DNA from 4 places in the Burkholderia sp. AU33423 genome. Region 1 is predicted to be linked to each of the others. Evidence: predicted binding sites of a transcription regulator. Region 1 holds the regulator's gene; each other region holds the start of a gene.
The links. The regulator HrcA, encoded in region 1, represses chaperone genes, less so after heat shock. The targets are predictions, from matches to a motif close to TTAGCACTCNNNNNNNNNGAGTGCTAA.
Positions count from the first base shown of each region.

Region 2: the regulator HrcA is predicted to act here: its motif matches at 1,883-1,909, upstream of CFB50_RS20995 (co-chaperone GroES).
Region 3: the regulator HrcA is predicted to act here: its motif matches at 3,392-3,418, upstream of rpoH (RNA polymerase sigma factor RpoH).
Region 4: the regulator HrcA is predicted to act here: its motif matches at 1,750-1,776, upstream of groES (co-chaperone GroES).

Region 1 is NZ_NKFH01000004.1:225,988-230,627, forward strand. It holds gene recN (DNA repair protein RecN) at 1-1,320, opposite strand, end outside; gene CFB50_RS03660 (NAD kinase) at 1,340-2,242, opposite strand; gene hrcA (heat-inducible transcriptional repressor HrcA) at 2,374-3,396, shown strand; gene hemH (ferrochelatase) at 3,544-4,608, shown strand.
Region 2 is NZ_NKFH01000007.1:546,965-551,604, forward strand. It holds gene groL (chaperonin GroEL) at 1-1,547, opposite strand, end outside; gene CFB50_RS20995 (co-chaperone GroES) at 1,560-1,850, opposite strand; gene CFB50_RS21000 (alpha/beta fold hydrolase) at 1,993-3,276, opposite strand; gene CFB50_RS21005 (class II aldolase/adducin family protein) at 3,667-4,347, shown strand; gene CFB50_RS21010 (sigma-54 interaction domain-containing protein) at 4,468-4,640, shown strand, end outside.
Region 3 is NZ_NKFH01000005.1:676,893-681,532, reverse strand. It holds gene cydB (cytochrome d ubiquinol oxidase subunit II) at 1-145, opposite strand, end outside; gene CFB50_RS15665 (cytochrome ubiquinol oxidase subunit I) at 177-1,757, opposite strand; gene cydP (cytochrome oxidase putative small subunit CydP) at 1,747-2,025, opposite strand; gene rpoH (RNA polymerase sigma factor RpoH) at 2,394-3,329, opposite strand; gene pagL (lipid A 3-O-deacylase PagL) at 3,690-4,259, shown strand; gene CFB50_RS15645 (nuclear transport factor 2 family protein) at 4,305-4,640, shown strand, end outside.
Region 4 is NZ_NKFH01000004.1:381,058-385,697, reverse strand. It holds gene groL (chaperonin GroEL) at 1-1,336, opposite strand, end outside; gene groES (co-chaperone GroES) at 1,383-1,676, opposite strand; gene CFB50_RS04395 (carbohydrate porin) at 2,357-3,823, shown strand; gene CFB50_RS04390 (hypothetical protein) at 3,888-4,640, shown strand, end outside.

The DNA.
Region 1 (4,640 bases):
CACCGCGAGCGCGAGGCTGATCCGCGCGAGCTCGCCGCCCGACGCAACCTTCGCGAGCGGCCGCAGCGGCACGCCGGGGTGCCCGGCGACCCGGAATTCGACCTGTTCGAGCCCGTGCGGACCGCCGTCGGCGAGCGGCACGAGCGCGACTTCGAAGCTCCCGCCCGCCATCGACAGTTCCTGCATGCCGGCCGTGACGGCCGTGCCGAGCGCCTTGGCGGCCTGCGCGCGTGCCTTGGACAGGTGCTTGGCGTCGGCGAGATAGGCTTCCCGCGCCTTGGCCTGCACCGCCTCGAGCGCGCCGAGATCGGCCGCCGCATCGAGCGCGGCGAGCTGCGCGCGGCGTGCCGCGTGTTCTTCGTGCAGCGTGTCGGGCGGCAAGCGGAACTTGCGGGCGGTCGAGTGCAGCGCATCGAGGCGCGTTTCGACCTGCGCGAGCCGTTCGGGATCGAGATCGACGCGCTGCGCATAGTGCGACAGCGAATAGACGGCTTCTTGCAGCTGGATCTCGGCCGGTTCGAGCGACGCGAGCGCGTCGCCGAGCGAGGTGTCGTAGTCGGCGAGGCTGCGCAGCTTCGACACGATCGCGCCGAGCTGCGCGAGCATCGCGTCGTCGGACTCGGACAGCGCGTTGAGCGCACCGCGCACGCCTTCGATCAGGTTTGCCGAATGCGACAGGCGCTTGTGCTCGTTGCTGACTTCGTCCCATTCGCCGGCTTGTGGCGCGAGCTTGTCGAGTTCGGCGAGCTGCCAGGCGAGCTTTTCCCGTTCGAGCTGCAGCTCGCGCTCATGCGCTTTTGCAGCCTCGATCGCCTGCGTCGCGTCGCGCCACACGCGCCATGCGCGTGCGACGTTCGCGGCATCGGCGACGAGACCCGCGTGCGTATCGAACAGCTCGCGCTGCGCATCCGGCCGCATCAGCAGCTGGTGCGCATGCTGGCCGTGGATGTCGACGAGCATTTCGCCGAGCTCGCGCAGCTGCGCGAGCGTCGCGCTGGTGCCGTTGATGAACGCGCGCGACCGGCCGTTCGCATCGATCACGCGGCGCAGCATCACGGTGTCCTCGGTGTCGAACGCATGTTCGTCGAGCCAGCGCGCGACGCGGTCGTGCGGCGTGAATTCGGCGGTGATGTCGGCGCGGCTGCAGCCGGTGCGCACGACGCTGGCGTCGGCACGTTCGCCGAGCGCGAGGGCAAGGGCATCGATCAGGATCGATTTCCCGGCGCCGGTTTCACCGGAAAAGACGGAAAAGCCGCTGTCGAATTCGAGATCGAGCGCGGCGACGATGACGAAGTCGCGGATCGAGAGGTGGCGGAGCATGGTGTCGGGCGGAGTGGCGTCAGGACGCCTTGTCGTCTTCGTTCGAGGCGTGTTCGTTCCAGTGCAGCTTCTTGCGCAGCGTCGCGTAGTAGCTGTAGCCGATCGGGTGCAGGAACGGCACCGTATGCTTCGAGCGGCGCACCTCGATCGTGTCGTTCAGTTCGAGCGCGGTGAACGACTGCATGTCGAAGTTCACGTTGACGTCGCGGCCGCCGACGATCTGGATCGCGATTTTCGAATCGTCGGGCAGCACGATCGGCCGGTTCGACAGCGCATGCGGCGCGATCGGCACGAGCACGATGCCCGCCAGCTGCGGATGGAGGATCGGGCCGGCCGACGACAGCGCATAAGCGGTCGAACCGGTCGGCGTGGCGACGATCAGGCCGTCCGAACGCTGGTTGTACATGTACCGGCCGTCGACCGAAGCGCGCAGCTCGACCATCCCGGAGAAGCCGCTGCGGTTCACGACGACGTCGTTGAAGGCGATCGCGTGGTAGATCGGTTCGCCGTCGCGCATGATCCGCGCTTCGAGCAGCGCGCGCTCCTCGCGCTCGAACTTGCCCGACAGGATCACCGGGACGAGCGCCTGCATGTCGGCCGCCGCGATATCGGTGATGAAGCCGAGCCGCCCGTGGTTGATCCCGATCAGCGGTGTCTTGTACGGCGCGAGCTGACGGCCGATGCCGAGCATCGTCCCGTCGCCGCCCAGCACGACCGCCACATCGGCACGCGCCCCGATTTCGGCCGGGGTCAGCGCCGGGTAGCCGGTGATGCCGATCTCGCGCGCGGTCTCGGCTTCGAAGACGACCTCGAAGCCCCGCTTGGCGATGCAGGCGGCCAGCGTGGCGAGCGGCTCGGCGATGTTCGGCGTGTTGCTCCGACCGACGAGCGCGACAGTGTTGAACAGATTACCGGTTTTCATGCCGGCATTACACCATAGCTCGTTGACGAAAAGAACCGGCTGTGCGCAGTCGGGGCCGGATCGGGCCGGCCCGCGCAACGGTAGCCGACGCCACTCGCCGCGGTCGCGCGGTTGCGCTAAAATTTTCCACCATGCTAGATCCTCGCGCACGAACCCTCCTGAAAACCCTGATCGAACGGTATATCGCCGACGGTCAGCCAGTCGGATCGCGCACGTTGTCCCGTTACTCCGGGCTCGAGCTGAGCCCGGCAACGATCCGCAACGTGATGTCCGACCTGGAGGAGCTCGGCCTCGTGTCGAGCCCGCACACGTCGGCCGGCCGCGTGCCGACGCCGCGCGGCTACCGGCTGTTCGTCGACACGATGCTGACGGTCGAGGCGCCGATCGACGCCGAAGCCGTGGCGCGGCAGGTGCAGAACACGCTGCAGGCGGGCGAGCCGCAGCAGCGGGTCGTGGCGGCCGCCGCGAGCGTGCTGTCGAACCTGTCGCAGTTCGCGGGCGTGGTGCTGACGCCGCGCCGCAGCCACGTGTTCAAGCAGATCGAGTTCATGCGCCTGTCGGACAAGCGCATCCTGCTGATCATCGTCACGCCCGAGGGCGACGTGCAGAACCGGATGCTCGCGACGCCGCGCGATTACTCGCCGTCGCAACTGACCGAGGCGTCCAACTACATCAACGCGCATTTCGCCGGACTGTCGTTCGACGAGGTGCGCCGCCGCCTGCGCGACGAGATCGACCAGTTGCGCGGCGACATGACCGCGCTGATGCACGCCGCCGTGACGGCCAGCACCGAGGTGCCCGACACCGAGGACACCGTGCTGATTTCCGGCGAGCGCAACCTGCTCGAAGTGGCGGATCTCTCGTCCGACATGGCGCGGCTGCGCAAGCTGTTCGACGTATTCGACCAAAAGACGGGCCTCCTGCAACTGCTCGACGTGTCGAGCCACGCCCAGGGCGTGCAGATCTTCATTGGCGGCGAATCGACGCTCGTGCCGATCGAGGAAATGAGCGTCGTTACCGCGCCTTACGAGGTGAACGGGCAGATCGTCGGCACGCTCGGCGTGATCGGCCCGACCCGCATGGCGTACAACCGCGTGATACCGATCGTCGACATCACCGCGCGCCTGCTGTCGCTCACGCTGAGCCAGCAGTAGCCTGCCGTCGCCAGCCCGATCCTGCCCCGTCATCGTGCCGCGGCACCGCGTGTGCCGGCAGTCGGCCGAACGGCCAGCCGACCGGCGCGGAGCGGCCCGCTATAATTGAGAGCCGTCCGGTCCCGTGCCCCGAGCACGTAATTGCCCATGCGTTTCGATCTTGAGCCGCCTTCGAGCACCGCGGCTGCCCATCGCATCGGTGTGCTGCTGATCAATCTCGGCACGCCCGACGCCCCGACACCGCGTGCGGTGCGGCGCTACCTGGCCGAATTCCTGTCGGATCCGCGGGTCGTCGAGATTCCGCAGGCCGTCTGGCAGGTGCTGCTGCGCACGCTGATCCTGCCGCTGCGCGGCCGCGCGTCCGCGAAGAAATACGCGGCGGTCTGGATGCCCGAGGGCTCGCCGCTGCGCGTGTACACGGAGCGCCAGACCGACAGCGTGCGGCGTCTGCTCACGTCGAACGGCTATCACGTGATGGTCGACTACGCGATGCGCTACGGCAGCCCGAACATTTCGCACGCGCTCGCGCAGTTCAAGCGTGCGGGCGTCGAGCGCGTGCTGCTGATGCCAATGTATCCGCAATACTCGGCGTCGACCACGGCCACGGCCTTCGACGCCGCATTCGACGCGCTCGCGCGCATGCGCAACCAGCCCGAGGTGCGCACGGTGCGGCACTACGCCGACCATCCGGCCTATATCCATGCGCTGGCCGAGCAGGTGCGCCAGTATTGGGCGCAGCACGGCCGGCCCGACTTCGCGGCCGGAGACAAGCTCGTGCTGAGCTTCCACGGCGTGCCGAAGCGCACGCTCGACCTCGGCGACCCCTATCACGACCAGTGCCAGCAGACGGGTGCGCTGCTGATGGCCGCGCTCGGGCTGTCGACGACCGAATGCCGTGTCACGTTCCAGTCGCGTTTCGGCAAGGCCGAATGGCTGCAGCCGTATACCGCGCCGACGCTGCGCGAGTTCGGCGAGGCCGGCGTGCGGCGGGCCGACGTGTTCTGTCCCGGTTTCACGGCCGACTGCCTGGAGACGATCGAGGAGATCGGCATGGAAGTGCGTGACGAATTCCTCGCCGGCGGCGGCAAGGCGTTCCACCGCATTCCGTGCCTGAATGGCGCGTCCGCGTGGATCGGTGCGCTCGGCGAGATCGTCGCCGAGAATCTGCAGGGCTGGCCGGTCAGGGCCGCGCAGCCCGAAACGGTGGGTTGAGATGAAACGACCCCCACGCTCACTTCGTTCAC
Region 2 (4,640 bases), on a different contig from region 1:
GTCAGCAGCAGCCCCGCGACCGACGCCGCGTTCTGCAGTGCCGTACGCGTGACCTTGGTCGGATCGAGCACACCCGATTCGACGAGGTCGCCATATTCGCCCGTCTGCGCGTTGTACCCGAAGTTGCCCGAGCCTTCGGCCACCTTTGCGACGACGACGCTCGCTTCCTCGCCCGCGTTCGTGACGATCTGGCGCAGCGGTTCCTCAAGCGCGCGCAGCACGATCTTGATGCCCGCGTTCTGGTCGGCGTTCACGCCCTGCAGCTCGCGGATCGCCTGCCGCACGCGGATCAGCGCGACGCCGCCGCCCGGCACGATGCCTTCCTCGACGGCCGCGCGCGTCGCGTGCAGCGCGTCGTCGACGCGGTCCTTCTTCTCCTTCACTTCGATCTCGGTGGCGCCGCCGACCTTGATCACCGCCACGCCGCCCGCGAGCTTCGCGACACGTTCCTGCAGCTTTTCACGGTCGTAGTCCGACGTCGCTTCGTCGATCTGCACGCGGATCTGCTTCACGCGCGCCTCGATGTTCTTCGCATCGCCCGCGCCGTCGATCACGGTCGTGTTTTCCTTGCCGACCTCGATGCGCTTCGCCTGGCCGAGTTCGGCGAGCGTCGCCTTCTCGAGCGTCAAGCCCGTTTCCTCGGCGATCACCTGCCCGCCGGTGAGGATCGCGATGTCCTCGAGCAGCGCTTTGCGACGGTCGCCGAAGCCCGGCGCCTTCACGGCCACCGTCTTCAGGATCCCGCGGATGTTGTTCACGACCAGCGTCGCGAGCGCTTCGCCTTCGACATCTTCCGCGATGATCAGCAGCGGCCGGCCCGACTTCGCGACCTGTTCGAGCACCGGCAGCAGGTCGCGGATGTTCGAGATCTTCTTGTCGTGCAGCAGGATGTACGGGCTTTCGATCTCGGCGATCTGCTTGTCGGGGTTATTGATGAAGTACGGCGACAGGTAGCCGCGATCGAACTGCAGCCCCTCGACGACATCGAGTTCGTCCGCGAGCGACTTGCCGTCCTCGACGGTGATCACGCCTTCCTTGCCGACACGGTCGATCGCTTCCGCGATGCGCTGGCCGATCGATTCCTCGCCGTTCGCGGAGATCGTCGCGACCTGCGCGATTTCCTTGCTCGTGGTGGTCGGCCGGCTGATTTTCTTCAGCTCGTCGACGGCCGCCGCGACGGCCTTGTCGATGCCGCGCTTCAGGTCGAGCGGGTTGAGCCCGGCCGCGACGTATTTCTGGCCTTCACGAACGATCGCCTGCGCGAGCACGGTGGCCGTCGTGGTGCCGTCGCCGGCGGCGTCGCTGGTGCGCGACGCGACTTCCTTCACGAGCTGCGCGCCGATGTTCTGCAGCTTGTCCGCGAGTTCGATTTCCTTCGCGACCGACACGCCGTCCTTCGTGACCACGGGCGCGCCGAAGCTGCGCTCGAGCACGACGTTGCGGCCCTTCGGCCCGAGTGTGACCTTCACCGCGTTCGCGAGAATGTTCACGCCTTCCGTCAGCTTGGCCCGTGCGACGTCGCTGAAAATGATTTCCTTCGCTGCCATGATTGCGCTCCGTTATTGATTGACGACCGCGACGATGTCTTCCTCGCGCAGCACGAGAAACTCGTTGCCGTCCACCTTGACGGCTTGCCCTGCGTATTTGCCGAACAGCACGCGTTCACCGACCTGCAGGTCGGGCACGATGCGCTGGCCGTCCGTATCCTTGCGGCCGGGGCCGACGGCGATCACTTCACCCTGGTCGGGCTTTTCCGCCGCGCTGTCGGGGATCACGATGCCCGATGCGGTGGTGGTTTCCTGGTCGAGTCGTTTCACGATCACGCGGTCGTGCAAGGGGCGTAGGCTCATTGGTTCGTCCTGTGCTGATCTGTTGAAATGGGCTGGCACTCTTTAACAGAGAGTGCTGACGAGTATAAAAATGCGCGGCGGCGCAATCCAATAACGGATTCCGAAATGCATTCGCGCCGTCGTGCAAAAGCGCGTCGCCCCGCTACTGCGACACGGCCTGCTGGGCGGCGGGCGTGCAGACCGGGCGGATCGTCTCGCCGGCGAGCACGCGCTTCACGAACGGGATCGAATCGGCGAGCGACGCGTTCACGGTGCCGTTGTGTTCGCGGCCCGCATACAGGTGCGCCTCGACCGTCGTGCCGGCCGCGCATGCGTCCTTCGCGAGCGCGAGTTCGAGCGGCGCGAGCCCGTCGTCCGCGCCCGCGCCGATGAAGACGGGCGTGGCGATCTTCAGCGTCGGGTATTTGAGGTATTCATCCCACCATGCCTTCAGCCGCGCATCGCCGCCGGGCTTCACGGTGTTCGCGTGCGTGAGGTGCGCGAGCGCCGCGTCGTCCTCGAGCGATGCAAGGCAACTGATGCGCGACTGTTCGAGGATCGGCAAGGCCTGGTCGGTCAGCACCTCGTCCGCGCGCAGCGACGGGTCGATCTGCTGCGCGGAGAGCACCGAGTAGAACTGGTACGCGAGCGTCGGATCGACGCGCCCGGGATCGCGCCGGTACGCGCTCTCGAACTTCGGCAGCGACGCGAGCGTAGCGGGCGACGCGTTGTAGATCGTGCCGGTGGCGACGGTCGCGCGGATCGCGAGTTCGGGCGTATAGGCCGATGCGTAGCCGGCCGCCGCGAACACGGCCGAGCCGCCTTGCGACTGGCCGACGAGCACGACCTCGTTCGCGAGGCCCGGCACGCCGCCGAGCACCGCACGCACGCTGTCGAGCAGCGTGTAGCTGTTCGAGCGGTTGTTGAGCTGAGGATTCGGGCCGGGCGTGCCGAGCCCCTGGTAGTCGGTCGCGACGACCGCGAACCCTTGCTGAAGCCACGCGTTCAGGTAGCGCACGTCGCGGTACGAGCGGCCGAACCACGACGGCGCGCAGATGTCGGCCATCCCGAACGTGCCGTGCGCCCACGCGACGATCGGCCAGCCGCCGGCAGGCGGCGTGCCGCGCGGCACGAACAGCGCACCCGACACGGCGATCGGCGTGCGGCCGCCGACGCCGTCGGTCGATGCATACAGGATGCGCAGCTGGCGCCCGGCGCTCGCGAGCCCGAGCGTCGCCGGAAGCGGCTCGGTGCGCAGCAGCACGCCGGGCGTCGCCGGAATGTCGCGGTCCCACGTGTAGAACGCGGACACGCGGCCGTCGCCCTGCAACGGATCGGGTGCGGGCACGCGGCCGGGGGAAGCCGCATGCGAGAGGAGAGACGAGACGGCGAGCGTCGAAGCCAGCAGCGTGCGCGCGGCATGGCCGCGCAGGGGGAGAAGCGTCATGGTCGGATGGGTGTCGGTGAAGTCGGATCGGACGTGCCGGACAGTGCGCGGCGCGGGCTGACCACGACGCAAGTTTCGAACCAGCGCGCGCGTGGCAGAGGCGACGCACGGTGTGACAGGCCATCGCGCGGCGCGTCGGGCCGTCCCCGCATGGACCGGCTGCGCGTCGCGCAACAATCCGGGCCGGCAGGCTGTTGCTCCCGCAACAGAGGCGCACGCGAGGATCGCACGGCACGCGTCGTGCAAAAGGCGCACGCGCACCGTGGCGCGGGCCTTCGACGCATGGCTGCCCGGCTGGCACGATTGCTGCTGATCCGGTGGCCGTGCGTCGCGGTGTTACGACATCGCGATGCGAGCCCATCCGTCCATCCGATCAAGGAAACCGTCCTCATGTCCGTCACCTCAACCATCGACAGCGGCGAACTCGTGGCATTCGTCGAGCGCGCCACGCGCGAATTCACGCAGGCCGAACGCGTGCTGAAGGACACGCGCACGCTGTCCGCGACCAACACGTTCCAGGCGTTCCAGCGCGTGCCGGGCACGGAACTCATCGTCGCGCTGTCGGCACCGAGCCCTTGGGCCGCGTCGCAGGAGATCCAGCCGGTCGTCGTGACGTTCGACGGCAACGTGCTGCACGGCGACGCGCGCGCGGGCGGCAACGGGCCGCGCTATGCGGACGTGTTCCGCGAGGCGCCGGAAGTCGGCGTCGTGATCCACGTGCACGGTCCGTACCTCGGCGCCTGGGCGAGCGCACATCGGCCGCTGCCGATCTGCTATGCGCCGGCCGCGCGCTACACGCGCGCCCGCGAGATTCCGGTGTACGTCGATCGCCGCCCCGGCGAGCCGCGCTTCATCGTCGACACGATCCGCCGCGACCCCGAGGTGCCGGCGATCATCGAGGCGAACGGCGGCGCGACGTTCTGGGGCAAATCGATCCTCGACGTGTCGAAGTACATCCTGATTCTCGAGGAGGCCGCATATTTCCAGGCGCTCGCGGAACCGCTCGGCGGCTCGCTCGAATTCGGGCCGGGCGCGCTCGAGCAGCAATGGAAAATGACCGGCCTCGCGTGACGCCGCGCGGCGTCCGGCGCAATCCGGCCGCCGTCATACCGATAGCTCGATGAATTGGTTCGTGGCCGGCGCGCGCCTTGCTATCGTCGAACCTTCCCCGTTCAACACGCCGGTCGTGCCATGGCCATCTTCAGCTTGCCGGACCCGACTTCGCATGCAATCACGATTCGTGCGAAGGCGCTGACGTTCGACGATCCCAAATCGCGGGTGCTGCTCGAGCGCATCCAGCTCGTCGCGCCCAGCGACGCGACCGTGCTCGTCACCGGCGAGAGCGGCACCGGCAAGGAGCTGAT
Region 3 (4,640 bases), on a different contig from region 1:
CGATGATGCGGCGTTCCTCGTCGGTCTTGCCGAGGAACGGCAGCAGCGCGGTCGCGCCCATGTCGAAGCCGTCGGTGACGGCGAAGCCGATCAGCAGCACGCCGACGAGCAGCCACCAGATCAGCTTGAGAGTTGCATAGTCCATAGCGATTCCTTGTTCGGTTGCGAGGGCGTGCTCAGACTGCGGCCCGCTCGCCGGCGGCGGCGATTTCGTGGTGATAGCGGCCGGTATGCAGCGACGACGGGCCGAGGCGCGCGTACTTGAACATCAGCTTGATCTCGATGACGAACAGCGCGGTATAGAACAGGATGAAGCCCGCGAGACTCAGGTACAGGTCGCTCGGCTGCAGGCTCGACGCGGACAGGTGCGTCGGCAGCACGCCGGCGATCGTCCACGGCTGGCGGCCGAGTTCGGCGACGATCCAGCCGAATTCGATCGCGATCCACGGCAGCGGGATCGCCCACACCGCATAGCGGAGGAACCAGCGGCGGTTGTCCTGCAGCAGTTCGCGGCGCGCGCAGAACCAGAATGCGGCAACGAACGTCGCGACGAACAGGAAGCCGAGGAACACCATGATCCGGAACGAGAAGAACACGGGCGCGACCGGCGGGATCGTCTTCTTCGCGGCGGCCTTGATCTGCTCGGGCGTCGCGTCGGTCACGTTCGGCGTGAACTGCTTGAGCATCAGCCCGTAGCCGAGGTACTGCTTGTGCTGGTCGAACAGCGCGCGGGTCGCGTCGCTCGTGTCGCCCTGCTTGATCTTCTGCAGCGCGCCGTACGCGACCATCCCGCTCTGGATGTGCTCCTCGCTGTGCTTCGCGAGTTCGCGCAGGCCGATCACCGGCTCGTCGATCGAACGTGTTGCGATCAGGCCGAGCGCATACGGGATCTTGATCGCATAGTCGGTGCGCTGTTCTTCCTGGTTCGGGATGCCGATCAGCGTGAACGATGCGGGTGCCGGCTGCGTTTCCCATTCGGATTCGATCGCGGCGAGCTTCATCTTCTGCACTTCGCCGGTCGTATAGCCCGATTCGTCGCCGAGCACGATCACGCAGAGCGTCGCCGCGAGGCCGAAGCCGGCCGCGACCGCGAACGAGCGCAGCGCGAAGTCGACGTCGCGCTTCTTCAACAGGTACCACGACGACACGCCGAGCACGAACATCGCCGCCGACACATAGCCGGCCGACACCGTATGCACGAACTTCACTTGCGCGACCGGGTTGAAGAGCACGTCGAACAGGCTCGTCATCTCCATGCGCATCGTCTGGTAATTGAACTCGGCGCCGACCGGGTTGTTCATCCAGCCGTTCGCGACGAGGATCCACAGCGCGGACAGGTTCGAGCCGAGCGCGACGAGGAACGTGACCATCAGGTGCTTGACCTTCGACAGGCGGTTCCAGCCGAAGAAGAACAGGCCGACGAACGTCGATTCGAGGAAGAACGCCATCAGGCCTTCTACCGCGAGCGGCACGCCGAAGATGTCGCCGACATAGTGCGAGTAGTACGACCAGTTCGTGCCGAACTGGAATTCGAGCGTGATGCCGGTCGTCACGCCCATCGCGAAGTTGATCCCGAACAGCTTGCCCCAGAACTGGGTCATGTCCTTGTAGACCTGTTTGCCGGTCATCACGTACACCGCTTCCATGATGACGAGCAGCCAGGACAGGCCGAGCGTCAGCGGCACGAACAGGAAGTGGTAGAGCGCCGTGATGCCGAACTGCAGACGTGACAGATCGACGACTTCACTACTTATCATGGTGGTCTCCCTCGGTAGATGCAGGCGCCGGTACCGAGAGCAGCTTCTCGGCGACGGCGGCAGGCGGCAACGACATGTGCTCGGCCTGCGGATGATTGAAGAATGCGTATTTGAGCGACATCAGGAGGATCAGCTTGACGATCAGCACCAGGGTGATGTCGCGGGCGAGGGTCGGGCCGCGTGCCCACGCGGCGATGCGCGCGCGCCAGCCGATCGTGCCGGCCGGCCGCGGCGGAGGCGGCGCAGGCTCTTTATTGATCGAGATCAAGGCGATTATCCTGAATCGATTTAAGACTGATTTGGGGCGACTTTACGTCGGATTTATGACGGCCGTGAAGCTGTTTTAATCCTTTTGCGCCTGACGTGCCAATTTTAAAAGGACGGCTTTCCGATGCCGAGTGCTGCGCTGCGGCAGACCGTCGCGAAACGCGGGCCGAAACTTGAGGCAGATCAAGGTTATGCGGAAGGGGCCCCCCAAACGGCCTATTACCTGACGAATCAGGTCAATTAATCCGCACTAAAGCGAGCCGAAAAACGAACGAAGCAGCGAATGAAAAGCAGCGGAAAAGACAGGCGAAAAAAAACCGCTGCCGGTCGGGCAGCGGTTTTTGATGAGGCGCTCTAAATCGCAGCGATTTATGCGTATTCGGCGAGGGCAGTGCGCATCTTTTTCATCGCGCTCGCTTCGATCTGACGGATGCGTTCCGCCGACACACCGAACTCGGCAGCCAGATCGTGCAGCGTCGAGCCGCCCGAGCCGTCGTCGTCGACGTGCAGCCAGCGCGCCTCGATGATGCGTCGGCTGCGCGCGTCGAGTGCGCCGAGTGCCTGCGCGATGCCGTCCGTCTGCAGCGTGTCGCGCTGACGCGCGGCCAGCACGGCGGTCGGTTCGTTGTGCGAGTCGGCCAGGTAGGCGATCGGCGCGTACGATTCCTCACCGTCCTCGACCTGTCCTTCGAGCGCGATGTCGCCGCCCGACAGGCGCGTTTCCATTTCGGTCACGTCTTCGCGCTTGACGTTGAGTTCCTTCGCGAGGCCGTCGATTTCCTCGGGCGTCATCGCCTGCAGGCCCTTCTTGTGGCTGCGCAGGTTGAAGAACAGCTTGCGCTGCGCCTTCGTCGTCGCGACCTTCACCGTGCGCCAGTTGCGCAGGATGTACTCGTGAATCTCGGCCTTGATCCAATGGATCGCGTACGACACGAGACGCACGTTCTGGGCCGGATCGAAGCGCTTCACGGCCTTCATCAGGCCGATGTTGCCTTCCTGGATCAGGTCGCCGTGCGGCAGGCCGTAGCCGAGATAGTTGCGCGAGATCGACACGACGAGCCGCAGGTGCGACAGCACGAGGCGGCGTGCGGAGTCGAGGTTGTTGCTTTCGCGGAATTCGGTCGCGTACTGGCGTTCCTCTTCCGGCGTCAGCAGCGGAATGCGATTGACGGCCTGGATATACGCGTCGATGTTGCCAAGCTGGCCGGGCAACATCGATTGGGCTGCGAGCGCCAGCGAGCCTGCCGATGCGGCCTTGGCCGGCGTGGGGCTCAGGGTGTTCGGGAGGGTCAGGGCGTTGCTCACTAAAAAACTCCTTTGGAATCAGGGACAAACCCCCGGTCTCGGATGAGATTCCGGGAGCCATCTTAGCACTCCCGGAAACCGAGTGCTAATTCCTTAGAGCAAGCGTGGGCATCGGAGTTCCCACTTTTTCTATCGAGCAAGTCGAGTCGATAGTCTATTCTGCGACAGAGCGGACGAAGCGAAGTTCCGTAAGCCGTTGTTTCTGATGGCAATCAGTAGACGATTTCAATTTTTGTCGTTTCGGAAGGAAGCCATTTCGCTTTGTGATGCCTATCCGAAAAGTCCTTTACCATACCATTCAGTTCGCTTGAGCCGGCCGAAGCGGCAGGCTCCATTCAACCCACAAAGTTGGAGTGTCAGATGAACAATAAGAAGAATCGCCGGCCCCGCAGCCGGCTTGCGCTGCACGCGCTGCTGGCGGCGTCACTTCTGGGCGGATCGGGTGCGGCGTGCGCGGATCGATGGGGGATTCAGGCGGGCGGCGGTTTTTCGGATCGCCGCGGCGTCGACAAGGCCGATCTCGGCGTGGTGTGGGATCCGGGCTGGAACTGGTGGGAAATCGGCGGCTGGCACTTCGCGTTCGTCGTGGAAGGGCACGCCGGCTACTGGCACACGGGCGGCAACGTCCACAGCAGCATCGGCGAATTCGGCGTGACGCCGATGTTCCGCTTCATCAAGAGCGCCGGGGAGATCCGCCCGTTCATCGAGGCCGGCGGCGGCGTCAGGCTGCTGACGCACCCGACGATCTCGGATCACTTCTCGTTGGGGACCGCGTTCCAGTTCGCGCCGACGGGGGGCGTGGGCGTGCAGTTCGGCCAACGGCAACAGTATCAGGTCGGCTACCGTTTTGAACATGTGTCTAACGCGGGTATCAAAGAGCCGAATCCTGGTATAAATTTCCACCAGTTCTACTTGCAGTACAACTTCTGATCCGCACGCCCGCGCACGGCGTGCGCGTTGCCGAGGAGTCAGGCGATGGCGAAGGTGGTCGATGCGATCCGCGCGCTCGAGCGCGATCGGTTCCGGGCGATGGTGGACGGGGACGGCGAGGCGCTCGACACGCTTTTGTCGGACAAGGTGTTCTTCGTACACACCAACGGCAAACGCGAAACCAAGCAGCAGTTCATCGACGCCATCGTCGCCGGCCGCCGCCGCTATCGCCAGATCGAAATCCAGTCGCAGGACGTGCTGCCCGTCGGCGATGAAACCTGCGTCGTCACCGGGCGCGCGTTGATCGAGATGGAAACGAACAACGGCGGCCTGGTCTTCCCGATTGCCTATACCTCCGTCCACACCCACCAGCAGGGCCGC
Region 4 (4,640 bases), 160 kb from region 1:
CGCGCAGCACGATCTTGATGCCGGCGTTTTGATCGGCGTTAGCGCCGGTCAGGCCCGCGATCGCGGTGCGAGCGCGGATCAGCGCAACGCCGCCACCTGCCACGATGCCTTCTTCCACAGCTGCGCGCGTTGCGTGCAGTGCGTCTTCGACACGTGCCTTCTTTTCCTTCATTTCGACTTCGGTCGCAGCACCGACCTTGATCACTGCAACACCGCCGGCCAGCTTGGCCACGCGCTCTTGCAGCTTTTCACGGTCGTAGTCCGACGTCGCTTCTTCGATTTGCGCGCGCACTTGCTTCACGCGTGCTTCGATGTTCACGGCTTCGCCTGCGCCGTCGATGATCGTCGTGTTTTCCTTGCCCACTTCGATGCGCTTCGCCTGACCCAGTTCTGCCAGCGTTGCCTTCTCGAGCGTCAGGCCGGTTTCTTCCGCGATCACCTGGCCGCCGGTCAGGATCGCGATGTCTTCCAGCATCGCCTTGCGACGATCGCCGAAGCCCGGCGCCTTGACCGCAACGGTCTTCAGGATGCCGCGGATGTTGTTGACGACCAGCGTTGCGAGCGCTTCGCCTTCGATGTCTTCCGCGATGATCAGCAGCGGACGGCCAGCCTTCGCGACTTGCTCGAGCACCGGCAGCAGATCACGGATGTTCGACACCTTCTTGTCGTGCAGCAGCACGAACGGGTTGTCGAGGACGGCGACTTGCTTTTCCGGGTTGTTGATGAAGTACGGCGACAGGTAGCCGCGGTCGAATTGCATGCCTTCGACGACGTCGAGTTCGTCAGCCAGCGACTTGCCGTCTTCGACGGTGATGACGCCTTCCTTGCCGACCTTGTCCATCGCTTCAGCGATGCGATCGCCGATCGACGTGTCGCTGTTCGCCGAGATCGAGCCGACCTGTGCGATTTCCTTGTTGGTCGTGCACGGCTTGCTGATCTTCTTCAGCTCTTCGACAGCCGCTGCGACTGCCTTGTCGATGCCGCGCTTCAGGTCCATCGGGTTCATGCCCGATGCGACGTACTTCATGCCTTCGCGAACGATCGATTGCGCGAGGACGGTTGCCGTCGTCGTGCCGTCGCCTGCGTTGTCGCTGGTCTTGGAAGCGACTTCCTTGACCATTTGCGCGCCCATGTTCTGGAGCTTGTCCTTCAGCTCGATTTCCTTCGCGACCGACACACCGTCCTTGGTGACCGTCGGGCCGCCGAAGCTGCGCTCGAGCACGACGTTGCGGCCCTTCGGACCCAGCGTGACCTTGACTGCGTTGGCGAGAATGTTCACGCCTTCGACCATCTTCGAACGGGCGGAATCGCCGAATACGACGTCTTTAGCTGCCATCTTCTAACTCCTTGAATTCTTGGGAATATGTACCGTCAGTGGACGCTTACTTCGCGTTGACCACGGCCATGATGTCTTCTTCGCGCATGACCAGCAGTTCCTGGCCGTCGACCTTGACGGTCTGACCAGCGTACTTGCCGAACAGGACGCGATCGCCGACCTTCACGTCGAGTGCGATCGGTGCGCCCTTGTCGTCGCGCTTGCCCGGGCCGATGGCCAGGACTTCGCCTTGATCCGGCTTTTCAGCTGCTGCGTCGGGGATCACGATGCCCGAGGCGGTCTTGGTTTCCTGATCCAGGCGCTTGACGATCACGCGATCGTGCAAAGGACGAAGGTTCATATTCACTCCTCTCTTGACTGAGATTGAAGAACGCTTAGGGAATCTGCCCGGCGGGTCGCCCGGCAGAGAATTGTTAGCACTCTCGTGCAGCGAGTGCTAATTATATGGACGGGTTTTGACAAATTCAAGAAGGGGAACCGGACGAATTTTCAAGGCGGGGATGGGGCGAAAAAAGCACGAGGATCCGACAAAAAATCCTTTGAAAACAAACCCCGACAAGCGTCGCCCGGCCTTGTCGATGGGGCCGCGCGGCCCGGGAATCTCATCCAGCCCCGTTTGGACACCGGGAAAGCACGGAGTTCCTGCGATCGGCGGCATTACCTCATAAATTCCGTAGCGGCGTCGATTCCGTCCGCCGGCACGCGTCATCCGGCGCCCGCCGGTTGCCTCCTGCGCCCCGCCCCGCGGATCCATCGATCCGCATCGAAGCATTCATTTTCATTACGGCGATATTTACGGTTTACCTCGGCACCAAACACATGTCGGGCTCCATCCGTAAGGAGGTGGATTACATTCAGTAATTTAGATGCGAATCATTCTCGTTTACATTGACTTTCTCATTTGAGACTCCTACGATGCGCCGCGTTGCGTTCATCTTCATGCCCTGGCCGATCGGTGCCGAGCATCCGGACAGCGACCGACAAGCAGGACTCCACACTAATTAGAACCACGGATTTGATATGAAGTTTGCGTCGTTCGAGGGAGACAACCTCCGGGCCCGGATGCGCCCCGCCGCGTGCGCGGCCATCCTCGCGTGTGCATCGTTCGCGAGCGGCGCGGCTTTCGCCGACGTGCCGGTCGACGCACAGCCCGAAGCCCCCGAGGCCGACCTGGCGATCCAGGCGAAGCCGACCAACATGTGGACCGGCATCTGGACGCGCCAGAGCCTGCTCGGCGACATGGGCGGCATCCGCCCGTGGCTCGGCAAGTACGGCGCGACGCTGCAGATCACCGAAACCAGCGAATACCTCGCGAACCTGCGCGGCGGCCTGAACCGCGGCGGCGCGTACGACGGCTTGACGACGGCCACCTTGACGGTCGACACGCAGAAGGCAATCGGCCTGCCTGGCGGCACGTTCAACGTCAGCGCACTGCAGATCCACGGCACCAACCTGAGTGCGCGGAACCTCGGCACGCTCAACACCGCGAGCGGCATCGAGGCGCAGGGCACGACGCGCCTGTGGGAGCTGTGGTACCAGCAGTCGTTCCTCGACAAGCGCGTCGACGTGAAGATCGGCCAGCAGAGCCTGGACCAGGAATTCATGGTCAGCACGTATGCGAACACGTTCGTCAACACGATGTTCGGCTGGCCCGCGCTGCCGTCGTACGACCTGCCGAACGGCGGCCCCGCGTATCCGCTCGCGGGCCTCGGCGTGCGCGTGCGCGCGCAGCTCACGCCGAAACTCACCGCGCTCGCAGGCGTGTTCGACGGCGACCCGCTCGGCAACAACCCGAACAACCTCAGCGGCACCAACTTCAACCTGCACAACGGCGCGCTCTATATCGGCGAACTGCAGTACGCGCTGAACCAGCCGTCGGACGGCGAAATGGACACCGGCCGCTCGAGCGGGCTGCCGGGCACCTACAAGATCGGCGTCTGGTATCACAACGGCCGCTTCGCGGACCAGAACGTGGGCACCGACGGGCTGTCGCTCTCGGATCCCGCGTCGAACGGCGACGCGCAGCAGCGTCACGGCAACTACAGCTTCTACGCGGTGGCCGACCAGATGATCTGGCGCCCCGACCCGACCGGGCCGCGCAGCCTCGGCGTGTTCGCGCGCGTGATGGGCGCGCCGGGCGACCGCAACCTGGTGAGCTTCTCCGCCAACGCGGGGATCGTGCTGAAGGCGCCGTTCGCAGGCCGCGACAACGACAGCGTCGGCCTCGGCGTCACGTACATCCAGGTCGGCAACCACGTGACCGACCTCGACCAGACCGCGCGAACGTTCGCGACCGGCCCCTACGGCGTGCGCACGCGCGAGACGACGCTCGAAGCGACCTACCAGTACCAGGTCAACCCGTGGTGGATCGTCCAGGCCGACGCGCAGTACACGTTCAATGCCGGCGCCGGCCAGAACCCGAGCGACGCGACCCAGCCGCTGCGCAACACGTTCGTGCTCGGCGCGCGGACGACGATCACGTTCTGAGCGACGCGCCCACGCTGACCATTTTCGCGCGCCGCCCGGACGGCGCGCTCCCCAGGAGCCCCACATGAATCCATCCGCCCCGCTTCGCCGTCTCGCGACGGGCGCACTGGCCGTCGCCGCACTGACGGCCGCCGCCGGCGCACTCGCCGAGCCGCAAGGTTTCCTCGAGACCGTGCATCGCCACACCACGCTCGTCAACACGGTGCCGGACAACGGCGACCAGAACCCGTACGCGATCGCGGTCGCACCGGTGTCGGCCGGCACGATCCAGGCGGGCGACGTGCTCGTCGACAACTTCAACAACTCGGCGAACCTGCAGGGCACCGGCAGCACCATCGTCGACTACCGCCCGTCGACGAAGCAGTTGAGCCTGTTCGCGTCGATCCCGCGCGACCTGAAGGCGTGCCCGGGCGGCATCGGCCTGTCGACGGCGATGACGATGCTGAAATCCGGCTGGGTGATCGTCGGCAGCACGCCGAGCAACGACGGCACGACCAACACCAAGGGCGCCGGCTGCCTGATCGTGCTCGATCCGCAGGGCAAGATCGCGTCGACGTGGTCGACCCCGAACATCAACGACCCGTGGGGCAACATGGCCGTGGTCGACCGCGGCGACAGCGCGACGCTGTTCGTCAGCATGGCCGGCTTCGGCGTCGGCGGCGCGGACGGCAATCCGCCCGTCTACAAGCAGGCGACCGTACTGCGTCTCGACCTCGACGTGCCGGCCGGCAAGCCGCCCGTCATCAAGCAGGAAACGATCGTTGCGAGCGGCCTCGGCGCGCAGGCCGACAAGGGGGTGTTCCTGGTCGGCCCGACC